Regions from separate parts of the Roseateles sp. P5_E8 genome, predicted to be linked through region 2. Evidence: predicted binding sites of a transcription regulator. Region 2 holds the regulator's gene; the other holds the start of a gene.

Region 1 (7,175 bases), on a different contig from region 2:
GCAGCCGCACGCGCACCGGCCTCGTGCTCGGGACGCCCTCCTTCATGTCGCCCGAGCAGTTGTCCGGCCTGACGGTGGACGGCCGCAGCGACCTCTACTCCCTGGGCGTGCTGCTCTATCAACTGCTCACCGGCACGCTGCCGCATCAGAGCGACTCCATGGCGCGGCTGATGCAGCAGATCGCCACCCAGCCGGCGCCCGACGTGCGCATCCGCCGCCCCGGCCTGCCCGAGTCCCTCGCGCTGGTGTTGACCGTCGCGCAGGAGAAGCGGCCCGAGCTGCGCTACGCCTCCGGCGAGCAGATGGCGCGCGACCTCGAAGCCGTCCTCATCATGGATCTGCAGAACGAGCCGCCTGCGCCCGAGCCCGTCAAGTCCCCCGATGCAGCCTTCGCACAAACACTGCGCTTGACGCCGGAGGAAGCAGGGCAGAATCGTCTCTCCCCTGCCGAGCCCCACGAGCCACCTCAAGCCTCATGATCCTGGAGTTCTTCAGCGCCACCGACGTGGGCCGCGCTCGCGACAACAACGAAGACTCGGTTGCCCTCGATGAGGCGGCCGGCCTTGCCGTGCTGGCCGACGGCATGGGCGGCTACAACGCCGGCGAGGTGGCCAGCCAGATGCTGACCGGCTTCGTCAACACCGAACTCGGCCGCTGGCTGAAAGACGCCGGCCGCGAGGCCCGTGCCGGCGAAGTCAGGCGCGCGATGGACATCTGCGTGGACAACGCCAACCGCGCCATCTTCAACGCCGCCAACACCAACCCGCGCTATGCCGGCATGGGCACGACGCTGGTGCTCGGCGTCTTCCGCCCCGAGGGGCTGCTGCTCGGCCATGTGGGCGACTCGCGCGCCTACCGCCTGCGCGCCGGCCGCCTGATGCAGATCACGCGCGACCATTCCCTGCTGCAGGAGCAGATCGACGCCGGCCTGCTGACCGTGGAGGAGGCCGCCTTCTCCAGCAACAAGAACCTCGTCACGCGCGCCGTCGGCGTCGAAGACACCGTACTGATGGAGCTGCATCTGCACGAGATCCAGGCCGGCGACATCTACCTAATGTGCTCGGACGGGCTCTCCGACATGCTCGACGATGACAGCATCGCCAACCTGCTCAATGGCAACACGGCCCTACCCGAGACTGCGCAGGCGCTGATCAACGCAGCCAATGACAGCGGCGGTCGCGATAACATCGCGCTCATCCTGGCCCGCGCAGACGGCCGCCAACGAACCGAAGGCCGGGGCTGGTGGCCCTTCGGGCGACGTGGCGGCAACTGAGTCCTCGCCTAAGAGTCACGGCACGTACAACAGAACTTGAGGTCATTCATGGGCAAACTGGTGGTTTCGCTCGACGGTGTCGTGATCAAAGAGGTGCAGATCACCAAGGACAAGACGACGCTCGGTCGGCGGCCCTACAACGACATCGTCATCGACAACCTCGCCGTCTCCGGCGAGCACGCTGTCCTGCAGATGGTCGGCAACGACGTTTTCATTGAAGACCTCAATTCCACCAACGGCACCTACATCAACGGCAAGGCCATCAAGAAGCAGCTGCTGGCCGACCACGACACCGTCGAGATCGGCAAGTACAAGATCAAGTTCCTGCTCAATGACGGCAACGACTATGAGAAGACCATGATCCTCAAGCCCGGTGCGGCAGTGCCGGCGCTGGGCGGACTGGGCTCCTCATTCGGCGGTCTCGGCAGCGCTCCGGTCATCGGCCCGGCCTCCATCAAGGTGCTGACCGGCGCCGCCGCCGGCCGCGAAGTGGCGCTGAGCAAGGTCGTCACGACGCTGGGCAAGCCCGGCGTGCAGGTCGCGTCCATCACCAAGCGCCCCACCGGCTACGTCTTCGCCCACGTCGAGGGGGCCCAGCGCCCCAGCGTCAACGGCATTCCGTTGACGGGCGAATCCATCGCCTTGCGCAGCGGAGATCTCATCGAGCTGGCCGGCACGCAGATGCAGTTCATCCAGGGTTGAAGCGCCCGACCCGGACCGTCCGGCCGAGCCGGATTGGCGGGGTCTGCAGCATGAGCAGCCGGGGTCGCGGCTGCTGTGACTTCCTCACGATTGGGATACCCCCAACTCGGTAATCCGACCGCCTCCGATACCGGTCCGCTGCGTACATTCTTGGCTCCACCTCGCCTGACGCGAGGCCCCGAATCCCGAGCCAACGCACCGCATGAATATCCGCGTCCTGGGCTGCTCCGGCGCCATCGCCGCCGGCTACAAGACCACCGCCTTCCTGCTCGACGACGATGTCCTCATCGACGCCGGCACCGGCGTGGGTGACCTGCCGCTGGATGCCCTGGCCGCCATCGACCACATCCTGCTCAGCCACTCCCATCTGGACCATGTGCTGGGCATCCCGCTGCTGGCCGATGCCGTGCTGCGCCTGCGCGTCGCCGCCGGCCGCCCGCCCATCCAGGTGCACGCCCTGCCGCAAACGCTGGCCACGCTGCAACAGCACATCTTCAACGGCGCCATCTGGCCCGACTTCACGCGCCTGCCCAGCCGCGAGGCACCCGTCCTCAGCCTGCACCCCTTCCAGATCGGTGACCGCCTGGAGCTCGGTGGCCGCGTCATCGAGGTGCTGTCCGCCGTCCACACCGTGCCGGCGGTCGGTTTCGCCGTCGACGGTGGCGAAGCCAGCGGCCACGCCCACTGGGTCTTCACCGGCGACACCGGCCCCAACCCTGCGTTGTGGCGCCGCCTGGCCCAGCTGCGCCTGTCCCACCTCGTCATCGAAACGGCCTTCAGCGACGACGAGGTGGAGGTCGCCCATGTCAGCCAGCACCTCTGCCCGTCCGACCTGGGGCGGGAACTGGCCCAGCTGGCCGGCAGCGTCGACGTGCGCATCACCCACATCAAGCCTGGCGAAGCCGAGGCCGTCATGCAGGGCGTGCAGGCACTGAACAGCCCGCACCGAATCAGCGCGTTACAGGCCGGGCAGGAGATGGCGCTGTAGGCGCTCGGTGCTTTCATCCGTCAACGGCGCCTCGGCGCCGTTTTTCTTGACTGACGTTTCTTGCTCCTCAGGCCGCGACTGACAGAACGCGTCAGGCCGAAGTGACGATTTTTGTCAGGCCCAGCCCGGCAAGGCGGCCAAATGTGCGATTTCGCACGCCCGCAGCCGGCAAAGAAGCTGGCACGCCCCCTGCATTCATGGGGTCTGCCTCCCTCCCAAACACTCGCTGGAGTAACCGACATGCAACTGAAAGCACGCGCCCAAAAGGGCTTCACCCTGATCGAACTGATGATCGTCGTGGCCATCATCGGCATCCTGGCTGCTGTGGCTCTGCCGCAGTACCGCACCTACACGACCCGCGCCAAGTCCGCGAACGCCATCACGGTGGGCGATGCCTACAAGAGTGCCGTTGCTTTGTGCATCCAGGAAAACGGTGGCACGACGACGAACTGCGACCTCGGCAAGAGCGGCATTCCCAATACGGTGGTGACCAAGGAAGTTGCATCCGTCGCAGTCGCAGCCGGCGTCATCACCTTGACGCTCAATGACATCGGCACTGGCATCCAGGGCAAGACAATCAAATTCACGCCGGCAGATGTCGTGGGCGATGCGGTCATCTGGAAGACCGAGACGACCATCACCGACACAGTCATCAAGGAAGCCATCGAGAAGAACAACGTCTCCAGCTGATCGTGAGACTGGAACGTGCCGCCCCGGCGGCACAAACAAGGAAAGGGGCCTCGGCCCCTTTCTTTTTGACGTTTGCGTCCATGCACAACCTGAGTCGACTGCAAAGCCTCGCCGCGCTGCTGGCCGTTGCCGCCTGGATGCTGCTGGCCCACCCCTACCAGGGCCTGCGGCATGACGGCATCCTCTACTTCGGGCAGGTGCTGCTCAACTCCCGCGTGCCGGGGCTGAGCGACGACATCTTCTTTGCCGCTGGCTCGCAGGACCGCTACTCCATCTACTCCCACCTGATGGTGCCGCTTTACGAGCACCTGGGCGTGATGGCCACGCATATCGGCGTGCTGCTGGCCGGCTGGCTGCTGATGCTGGGGGCGGTGCTGGCCCTGCTGCGGCGCTTTGCGCCCACGCACAATTTCCCTCTGTGGGGTCTGCTCGCTTTTGCGGTGATGTCGCCGGTCTACGGCGGCAGCTGGGTGTTCAGCTATGGCGAGACCTTTGTCACCGCTCGCAATTTCGCGGAACCGGCCCTGCTGTGGAGCCTCGTGGCGCTGCTCGCCGGCCGGCGGCGCCTCACGGTGGCCTTGCAGGTGCTGGCCGCGCTCTTCCATCCGCTGATGGCCCTGCCCGTCATGGCAGTGAGCTGGTGCTATCTCGCCGAGACGGACCGGCGCTGGCTGTGGCTGCTCGCCGCGATTCCCGTCGTGCTGATCGCCGCGCTCGCGGGCGTGCCGCCCTGGAACGGCCTGCTGAAGACCTATGACCCCTACTGGTGGGCGCTGGTAGAGACCGGCAATCGCCAGGTGCTGCTGGGCAACTGGACGCTCCAGGACAAGCTGAGCGTCGCGCTGGATCTGGCCGTGCTGCTGGCGGTGAGCCGGCTCAGGCCGACCGACGACTGGACTCGCCTGCTCCATGCCGTCGTCATCACCACCGTCGCGTTCATCGGCCTGACCGCGCTTGCTACAGACGGCTGGCACGCGGTGCTGCTGACGCAATTACAGCTCTGGCGGGCGCATTGGGTCGCGCATCTGCTGGCCATGGCGCTGTCGCCCTGGCTGCTCGCACGCCTGTGGCAACTCGGCGGGCTGTGGCCGGTCAGCGCCTGTGCGCTGGCGCTGGCCCTGTTGAATGCCCACATCGGCATGGATCATGGCGCCGCCACCCTGTCTCTCTGGGCCCTGGCCTCGCTGGCCGCCTGGCGGGCAGGCGAGGTGTCGCCGGCCACGGTGCGGCTGGCCTGCGCCTGCATCCTGCTGTGCGTGCTGGGCCTGTCGGCCTATCAGCTCGACGGCGCGCTGCGGCAGCTGGGCTGGCAGTTTCCCAACACCGCCTGGGGCGATGGCTTCGGCAAGGTGGCTGCCTTCCCGCCCGTCGCGGCCTGCGGTTTCGCGGGGCTGATGTTCATCGCCGGCAAGCGGCCGGCGGGTGCGCTGGCGGCCTTGAGCCTGAGTGCGCTGCTGTTGATCGCCTCGGCAACCCACTGGGACCAGCGCCCGGACATCGTGCGCGCCGTGGAGTCCCCGCCCGCTGCAGCGCATCCCTTCGCCGCCCACCTGCCGGCCCATGCCACGGTCTACTGGCCCGAGCATCTCGTGCCGGTGTGGAGCCTGTTGGAGCGACCCAGCCACTATGCGTCGCAACAGGGGGCCGGCGTGCTGTTTAACCGCGATACCGGACTCCTCTTCGGCCCACGCAAGGAGATGTACCGGCCAATCAACGACGATCACGAGCGCTGCCTGACCGGCGCCTCGCTCAACCGCAGCCGAGCCGATCGACTCCACTGTGATAAGCCGGCAGAGCAGCGCTTGACGACGCTGTGCAGCCAGCCCGATGCGCCCGACTTCCTGGTGCTGCTGGGTCGGCTGCCGGTCGAGCCGCTGGCCACCTGGCAACCGCCCGAACACCGCGACCTGCCGCAGACCTATGCCCTTTATGCCTGCTCCCAGCTCAAACCGCCGCAAAGCCTGACATGACCTCAACCTTGCGCGAATTCCTGCTTTATTTCGCGGCCAGCGCCGCTGCGCTAGCGCTGGACACCGCCGTGTTCAGCCTCAGCCTGCGCCTGGGCGTGCACCTCGCCGTGGCCGCCTGCCTGGGCTTCAGCTTGGGCCTGATGCTGGTCTACACGATCAGCACGCGGCTTGTGTTCTCTCAGCACCGCCTGGCCGACCGCCGCAACGAGTTCGCGCTGTTCGCCCTCATCGGCGCGGCCGGCCTGCTGCTGACCGAGGCGTTGCTGTGGCTGCTGGTCGCGCAACTCGGCGTAGCGCCGCTGGCGGCCAAGCTGACCAGCGCCTGCGGCGTCTTCCTCTTCAACTTCGCGCTGCGCAAGGCCCTTTTGTTCACCGACCGCCGCACGGTGCTCGCCACGCAGCCATGACCCAGCCCTCCACCCTCATCATCGGCGCCGGCCCGGCCGGCCTGACCGCCGGCCTCGAACTGCTGCGCGCCGGCTACCCGCAGGTCACCATCCTGGAGGCCACCCAGGAAATAGGCGGCATCTCCAAGACGGTCAACTACAAGGGCAACCGCATCGACATCGGCGGCCACCGCTTCTTCTCCAAATCCGACTGGGTCATGGACTGGTGGCGCGACGTGCTGCCGGTCGCCAAACCGGCCGAAGGCAGTGGCGACGCGCGACTGGCCTACCAAGGCAAGGAGCGACTGCTCGGCGGACATGAAGCCACGGCCAGCGAGACTGACGACTCGGTGCTGCTGATCCGCAACCGGCAGTCGCGCATCTACTTCGGCGGGCAGTTCCTCGACTACCCGCTCAAGCCCGGCATGGACCTCGTGCGCAAGATGGGCCCGGCGCGCTGCTTGCAGTTCGCCGGCAGCTACATGGCAGCCGCCGCGCGGCCCATCCAGCCCGAGCAGACGCTGGAAGACTTCTTCATCAACCGCTTCGGCCGCCAGCTCTATCTGCAGTTCTTCAAGACCTACACCGAGAAGGTCTGGGGCGTGCCCTGCCGCGACATCAGCGCCGACTGGGGCGCCCAGCGCATCAAGAGCCTGTCCATCGGCAGCGCGGCCAAGCAGGCGCTGAAGAAGATCGTCACCGGCAAGACCGACAGCCAGCACACCTCGCTGATCGAGAGCTTCCTCTATCCCAAGTACGGCCCTGGCCAGATGTGGGAGACGGCAGCGGCCGAGTTCGAGCGCCGTGGCGGCCGCCTGCTGCGCGGCTGGGCCGTGGATGAGATCCATCGCCAGGAACGCCGCGTCGAGCGCGTCGTGGCGCGCGATGCCGACGGCCAGCGCCAGAGCTTAGCCGCCAGCGCCGTCGTCTCGACCATGCCCATCCGCGAGCTGGCCCAGGCCCTGCGCCCCGCGCCCGACGCGCCGGCGCTGTCCATCGCCTCGGGCCTGGAGTACCGCGACTTCATCACCGTGGGCCTGCTCTACCGCCGCATGTCGCCCAAGGTGGCGGGCAAGGCACGCTGCGTGACCGACAACTGGATCTACATCCAGGAGCCCGGCGTCAAGGTCGGCCGCGTGCAGGTTTTCAACAACTGGAGCCCCTAC
Region 2 (7,175 bases):
CAGGGCTTCACGGCCAAGCTGATGGAGCGCGAACAAAACGGCCGCACTGTCTACCGCGTGCGCCTCGGGCCCGTTGATACCCGCGAGGCCGCCGAAGACCTCCAGCGCAAGATCGAGGGGGCCGGTTTCGAGGCCAATCTCGTTCGTGTACAACGCTGAACTCCAAGCCAAGGACACCTGACGTCATGAAGCGCCGCGATTTCTCCGCCCTGCTCGCCACCACGCCGCTCGCGGCTGCCGCCGGCTCCGCCTTTGCCCAGGGCGGTCCGATTGAAGGCCGCCAGTACACCGCACTGGACAGGCCCCTGGCCACGCCGCCAGGCAAGATCGAGGTGGTGGAGTTCTTCTGGTACGGCTGCCCGCACTGCTACGCCTTCGAGCCCCTGATCGAGGCCTGGTCCAGGCAATTGGCCGCCGACGTCACCTTCCGCAAGGTGCATGTGGCCTTCCGCGCCAACGTCAAGATCCACCAGCGCATGTTCTACACGCTGGAGAGCATGGGCAAGGAAGCCGCCACCCGCCCCGCCATCTTCAAGGCCATGCACGAGCAGGGCCAGGCGTTGGAAGACGCCAAGAGCCAGGCCAAGTTCCTCAGCGCCCTGGGCGTGGACCCGGTCAAGTACCAGGACGCCTACAACTCCTTCGGCGTGCAGACCAAGGCCACCCAGGCCGAGAAGCTGTCCGAGGCCTACAACATCGACGGCGTGCCCAGCATCGGCATCGGTGGCCGCTTCCTGACCTCGCCCAGCATGGCCGGCGTGGGCCAGCGCCTGCCCGAGCATGAGCTCGGCCAGCGCGCGCTGCAGTACGCCGACTTCCTGATCCAGCGAGTGCGGCGCAAGGCATGAAGCGTCGCCACGCCACTCTCGCTCTCGCCGCCACCAGCCTGGCGCCGGCTGCCTGGGCCCAGGGCGCGCCCGTCGAGGGCCGGCACTACGCCCGCCTGGCGCAGCGCCTGCCGGGCGCGCCGGGCAAGATCGAGGTCATCGAGTTCTTCTTTTACAAGTGCCCGCACTGCTTCGCCTTCGACCCGCTGCTGGAGGCCTGGGTGCACCAGCTGCCGGCGGATGTGAGCTTTCGCCGTGTGCCGGTGGGCCAGCAGGCCATGCTCAAGCTGCATGCGCGCACGTATTACGCGCTGGAGGCCATGGGCGCGCTGACGTCGGCGGTGCACGCTGGCATCTTCAATGCCTTCCACCGCCAGGGCGTGGATGCCAATGACGAGGCGGCCATCACCGCCCTGGTCGGCAAGCTGGGCGTGGACGCCGCCAAGTTCAAGGCGGCCTTCGCCTCCTTCGGCGTGCAGTCCAGGCTGGCGCAAGGGCAGAAGCTGGCCGAGCTGAGCGGCGCCGACCAGGTGCCCGCCCTCGTCATCGGCGGGCGTTTCCGCACCGGCCCCGGCATGGGCGCCAACGCCAACCAAAGCGAAACCGCCCTGGGCCAGCAGGCCCTAGCCGTCGCGGATTTCCTGATCAAGTTGTCACGAGAGAAAGGCTGAGGGCGGTATCGCGCCCATAGAATGGCCTGCAACTTCCGTGCCGCCATGTCTTCGCGACTCCTTCTCCTCCTCGCTGCGCTGACCGCCACTGCCGCCCTCGCAGAGAAGGGCGACCGCCTGAAGCCGATGGTCTTTACGCAGGACAAGCGGGGCATCGTAGACGGCGTCAACCAGCGCACAGAGCTGGAAGGCAACGTCATCATCACCCAAGGAAGCCTGATGCTGCGCGCCGAGAAGGTGGACGTGCGCGAAACTCGCGATGGCTACGTTCAGGCCTATGCGAGCGGCACCGCCGGCAAGCCGGTCAGCTTTCGCCAGGCGCGCGACGTCCCTGGCGAAGCCATCGAGGGTGTGGCCGATCAGCTCGAATACGACACCCGCACCGAGAACGTGCGCTTCATCGGCAACGCCAATGTGCGCAGCATGCGCGGCGCGGCGATTGCCAACGAGGTGACGGGCGCCGTCATCGTCTACAACAGCCGCACCGAGGTCTTCACGCTGGAAGGCGGCAGCGCCTCGCCCAACTCGAACGGCCGCACGCGCATCGTCATGATGCCGCGCCCGCAGCCGGCCGAGGACGCCGCCTCGGCGCCGCCGGCAGCCTTGCCACTGAAGCCGTCGACGACGCTGCAGCCAGGCAAGCCTTCGTGATGGGCGACGCGTCCGTCACGCTTGAATCCCCGGCCGCCGGCGTCCAGCCAACGGCCTGCGGCAGCCGCCTCGAAGCCGAGGGTCTGGCCAAGACCTATGGCGTGCGCAAGGTCGTCAAGAACGTCCATGTGCGAGTCGACTGCGGCGAGGTGGTCGGCCTGCTCGGCCCCAATGGCGCCGGCAAGACGACCAGCTTCTACATGATCGTCGGCCTCGTCCGCTCGGACGCCGGCATCATCCGCATCGACGGCGCCGAGGTGCAGCGCCTGCCCATCCACTCACGCGCCCGCCTGGGCCTGAGCTATCTGCCGCAGGAAGCGTCCATCTTCCGCAAGCTCACCGTCGCGCAGAACATCCGCGCCGTGCTGGAGCTGCAGCAGGACGCCAAGGGCCGGTCCCTGGGCAAGGCGCGCATCGACGAGCTGCTCAACGGCCTGCTGCACGACCTCTCCATCGACGGCCTGCGCGACAGCCCGGCGCCGGCCCTGTCGGGCGGCGAGCGCCGCCGCGTCGAGATCGCCCGCGCCCTGGCCACGCAACCGCGCTTCATCCTGCTGGACGAGCCCTTTGCCGGCGTCGACCCCATCGCCGTGCTGGAGATCCAGCGCATCATCGGTTTCCTGAAGAGCCGCGGCATCGGCGTGCTGATCACGGACCACAACGTCCGCGAGACGCTGGGCATCTGCGACCGCGCCTACATCATCAGCGAGGGCGCCGTGCTCGCCGAAGGCACGCCCGACGAGATCGTGGCCAACGCCGACGTGCGCAAGGTCTATCTCGGCGAAAACTTCCGCATGTAGAGATGGACAACCCCTCGCCCATCCTCGCGTCGCTGAACGCGAGCGCGTCTGGTCGGTCCCCCGAGGGGACGGCGATGCTTGCCGCATTGAGCGGCAAGCACATCGCCAGCGCGGGCCGGCTTGGGAGCGGCCCGGCGCTCGGCCCGCAAGGAACTCTGGGATGAAGCAGACCCTCCAGGTCCGCCTCAGTCAGCATCTCGCGCTGACGCCCCAGCTGCAGCAATCCATCCGGCTGCTGCAGCTGTCGACGCTGGAGCTGAACCAGGAAGTCGAGCAGATGCTGGCCACCAACCCGCTGCTGGACACCGAGGAGGAGTTCACCGTCAGCGCCCCCGAGCTGGCCTCGAACGCGCCGGCCGAGAGCGGCACCGAGGCTTCGGCCGGCGAGTCGGAAAGCGGCGACGCCCCCGAGCTGACCGCCGAGGAATTCGGCGGTACCGAGCGCGAGGACTGGGAGAACGGCACCGAGCGCGACGACTTCGACGGCATCCGCGAGCTGCCCAGCAACAGCTCCGGCGCCAGCGGCGACGACGACGGCGAGCGCGAGAGCCAGGAGTTCGCCGAAGCCACGCTGGCCGAGCATCTCACCCAGCAACTCGCCGGCCACCACCTCTCCCCCGAGGACCGCGCCGCGCTGCAGATCCTCATCGAGTCGCTCAACGAGGATGGTTATCTCGAAGACACGCTCGACGAGATCGCCGCCTCCCTGGCCGAGGACGAAGAGACGCGCGAGGAACTGCTGGACCACCTGCGCATCGCCCTGCGCCTGCTGCAAAGCCTGGACCCGGCCGGCATTGCCGCGCGCGACCTGTCCGAATGCCTGGTGCTGCAATTGCGCGCCTGCCCCAAGTGCCCCGCCCAGGTCGTCGCCATCCTGATCTGCAAGGGTCATTTGGAGCTGCTGGCCCGCCGCGACATGCGCCGCCTGATGGCCGAAACCGGCGCGGACGAACACATCCTGCGCGAGGCGCAGGGGCTCATCACCCGGCTCGAACCCAAGCCCGGCCGCCGCTTTGCGCGTGGCGCCGCTGCAGCCATCGTCCCCGACGTCATCGTGCGCAAGGTGGGCCGCGAATTCCGCGTCATGCTCAACCCCGAGGTGGCGCCCAAGCTGCGCATCAACGAGCTCTACGCCAACGCGCTGCGCGCCACGCGCGGCGGCATCAGCAACTCGCCGCTGGGCGGGCAGCTACAGGAGGCGCGCTGGTTCATCAAGAACATCCAGCAGCGCTTCGACACCATCCTGCGCGTCAGCCAGGCCATCGTCGAGCGCCAGCGCGGCTTCTTCACGCACGGCGAGCTGGCCATGAAGCCGCTGGTGCTGCGCGAGATCGCCGACGAACTGGGCCTGCACGAATCCACCATCTCGCGCGTGACGACGGCCAAGTACATGGCCACCAGCTGGGGCACCTTCGAGCTGAAGTATTTCTTCGGCTCGGGGCTGTCGACGGAAGCCGGCGGCGAGGCGTCCAGCACGGCGGTGCGCGCGCTCATCAAGCAGTTCGTCGCGGCCGAGGACATCAAGAAGCCGCTGTCCGACAGCGCGCTCGCGGCGATGCTGGAAGAGCAAGGCATCCAGTGCGCGCGGCGCACGGTGGCCAAATACCGCGAAGGAATGAAGATCGCGCCGGCGAATTTGAGGAAGGCGCTGTAGGCACTCTCATGCGATTCAGCCAAACCCTCGCCTTGCTGGTGTTCTGCATGCTGAGCAGTCAGACGAACGCTCACCAGGACAGGATTCTCTCGCTGGCTTCTGACGGCAGCATTCCGGAACTTCCGTCGCAGTACACGTTGACGCGCTTGAAGATGGAGTTCGCGGACAAAGAGTCCGGCAGGCCGACGAAAGTGACCTTCATCTCCGGCGGGAAGCAGACCGTCATTGAACGCTGTGTGCTCCAAACCCTGCCCGCAGACTCATGGAAGACGGTCTCGCTATCGGGCTCTTGGTATCACGAGCGGAGCACGCTGCCCCACTACGTCTCGATTCGGTTCAAGACGCCGGCTCAGTCACCGAGGCTGCCAGCGCCCGTTGGCATTTCATTTCTGTTCAGCCTGGAAGATGCGCGGCTTCTCCAGATTGAAGCCACCACCGCGACGTCGAACGAAAACGAGGTGCAGTCGCGAGCCATCGACCTCAAAGGCGGCTGCCCCCTCCCTGGTGCTGCACGTGGCAGCATCTCCAAGCTGAATTGACACCCGTAGCCCGGCCTCAATCCTTGGATGGCCCCGTCTCCGGCGCCAGCGGCTCGAACACGAAGCGCATGCCGCGCGCATAGCTTTCCGGCTTCGTGCCGCCGTGGCGCTCGCCGTCGATGATGCGGTTCTGGAACACCAGGCCGGGATGCTTCAACTCGGGCAGCAGGGCCTGATAGCGCTTGATGCCGGCCAGGTAGGCGGGCCACTCCCACTCGGCGCCGGTCACATAGAGACGTGCCTTGATGGGCTTGCCCGTTGCGGCATAGGCCTTGGCGAGGCCAATGAGCCAGTCGTTGTCGACGTTCACCGCCGGGCTGGCCGCGACATAGCCCTCGAACAGCGTCGGCCGCGTGTACATCGCGTACAGCGTGAACAGACCGCCGAGCGAGCTGCCGGCCAGCATGCGGTGGGCCGGGTCGCCGCGGTAGTCGCGCTCCACCAGCGGGATGATGTCGCGCTCCAGCGTGGCCAGGAACTTGTCGGCGTGGCCGGAGTCGCCCGGCTGCGGGAGCTTTACCGGCGACAAGTCGCCGATGCGCAGCTGGCCGTAGTCGAGGTTCTGGCCCGCATAGCCCAGGCCCACGATGATGAACTCGGGCACGACGCGATCAGCGACCTTGCTGTTGTAGGCGTTGATGTGGGTCGTGAAGTCCCAGTAGGCGTCGGTGACGTAGAGCACTGGGTAGCGCCGCGCGGGCTCCTTGGCGAAGGACGCGGGCAGGTGGATGTGCAGCTGGTAGCTCCGGCCATCCGCCGTCGGCGGCAGCACACGCAGCTGCGTGTTCGGGACGACATGCGGCGGATAGCCGGGCGCCGGGTCCGCCAGCACTTGCGGCGCGCTGGACAGGAGGGCCAGCGCGAGGGCGAACTGCTTCACGTCAGTCTTTCGACTTCCCCGTCTCCGGCGCCAGCGGCTCGAACACAAAGCGCATGCCGCGCGTGTAGCTCTCGGCCTTGGTGCCCCCATGCCGCTCGCCATCGATGGTGCGGTTTTGATAGACCAGCTCGGGGTGCTTCAACTCCGGCAGCAGCGCCTGGTAGCGCTTGATGCCGGCGAGGAACCCGGGCCATTCGTTCTCGGCGCCGGTGACATACAGCCGCGCCTTGATGGGCTTGCCCGTCGCGGCATAGGCCTTGGCCTGGCCGATGATCCAGTCGTTGCCGGCGACGACGGCCGGGCTGGCGGCGATATAGCCCTTGAAGAGATCGGGCTTGGCATACATCGCATGCAGCGTGAACAGCCCGCCGAGCGAGCTGCCGGCCAGGTAGCGCTGGGCCGGGTCGGCGCGGTACTCGCGCTCCAGCAGCGGGAAGATGTCCTTCTCCAGCGAGGCGATGAACTTGTCAGCGTTGCCGCTGCTGGAAGACAGGGGGTTCATACGCACCGGCGACAGCTCCCAGCCGCGCATTTCGCCGTAGTCGAGGTTGTCGCCGGCATAGCCCAGGCCCACCGTGATGAAGTCGGGCACGACCTTGTCGTAATTCAGGTTGTTGTACGAGGCCACGATGGTGGCGAAGTCCCAGTAACCATCGGTCACGTAGAGCACCGGGTAGCGGCGCTTGGGCTCCTTCGCAAATGACGCCGGCAGATGAATGTGCAGCTGATACGTGCGGCCATCGGCGTTCTTGGGCAGGGCGCGCAGCAGCGTGTTGGGGATGGTGTGCGCAGGGTAGGCCGGCACCGGGTCGGCCGCCTGCGCCTGAAGCGCGCTGAACAGGAAGGCCAGGGTCAGGACGATTCGCTTCATGGCTCGCATTGAGTGTTGGGATAACGCTGTCCAGTTTATGGCCAGCGACAATCGCGCGGTGAGCCTGCCCAACAAACTTTCCCTCTTCGTTTCCTGCGCCGGTGGCGTCGAGCCCCTGCTGGAGGAGGAACTCAAACGCTTCCTGCCGCCCGGTGTGCGCAGCAAGGTGGAGCCGCTGCGCGGTGGCTGCGGCCTGATCGGCACGGCCGAGGACGTGCTGCGCATCAACCTCGAAAGCCGCCTCGCTCAGCGCGTGCTGGTCGAGCTGATCGAAGGCCCCTA

What was found. The regulator sigma-54, encoded in region 2, starts transcription at its own class of promoters, with help from an activator protein. The targets are predictions, from matches to a motif close to TGGCANGNAANCTGCTTT.
Region 1: a site for sigma-54 is predicted at 3,142-3,159, ahead of ACXRVZ_RS13470 (pilin). Genes of this name have one in related genera too.

The regions. Positions count from the first base shown of each region.
Region 1 covers NZ_JBGCUM010000019.1:35,057-42,231, reverse strand. The annotation lists gene ACXRVZ_RS13490 (serine/threonine-protein kinase) at 1-479, shown strand, start outside; gene ACXRVZ_RS13485 (Stp1/IreP family PP2C-type Ser/Thr phosphatase) at 476-1,273, shown strand; gene ACXRVZ_RS13480 (FHA domain-containing protein) at 1,322-1,975, shown strand; gene ACXRVZ_RS13475 (MBL fold metallo-hydrolase) at 2,178-2,963, shown strand; gene ACXRVZ_RS13470 (pilin) at 3,204-3,653, shown strand; gene ACXRVZ_RS13465 (hypothetical protein) at 3,734-5,623, shown strand; gene ACXRVZ_RS13460 (GtrA family protein) at 5,620-6,030, shown strand; gene ACXRVZ_RS13455 (NAD(P)/FAD-dependent oxidoreductase) at 6,027-7,175, shown strand, end outside.
Region 2 covers NZ_JBGCUM010000079.1:3,201-10,375, reverse strand. The annotation lists gene ACXRVZ_RS25630 (SPOR domain-containing protein) at 1-159, shown strand, start outside; gene ACXRVZ_RS25625 (thiol:disulfide interchange protein DsbA/DsbL) at 186-848, shown strand; gene ACXRVZ_RS25620 (thiol:disulfide interchange protein DsbA/DsbL) at 845-1,498, shown strand; gene lptA (lipopolysaccharide transport periplasmic protein LptA) at 1,544-2,149, shown strand; gene lptB (LPS export ABC transporter ATP-binding protein) at 2,149-2,949, shown strand; gene ACXRVZ_RS25605 (RNA polymerase factor sigma-54) at 3,110-4,603, shown strand; gene ACXRVZ_RS25600 (hypothetical protein) at 4,612-5,142, shown strand; gene ACXRVZ_RS25595 (alpha/beta hydrolase) at 5,159-6,022, opposite strand; gene ACXRVZ_RS25590 (alpha/beta hydrolase) at 6,024-6,893, opposite strand; gene ACXRVZ_RS25585 (THUMP domain-containing class I SAM-dependent RNA methyltransferase) at 6,931-7,175, shown strand, end outside.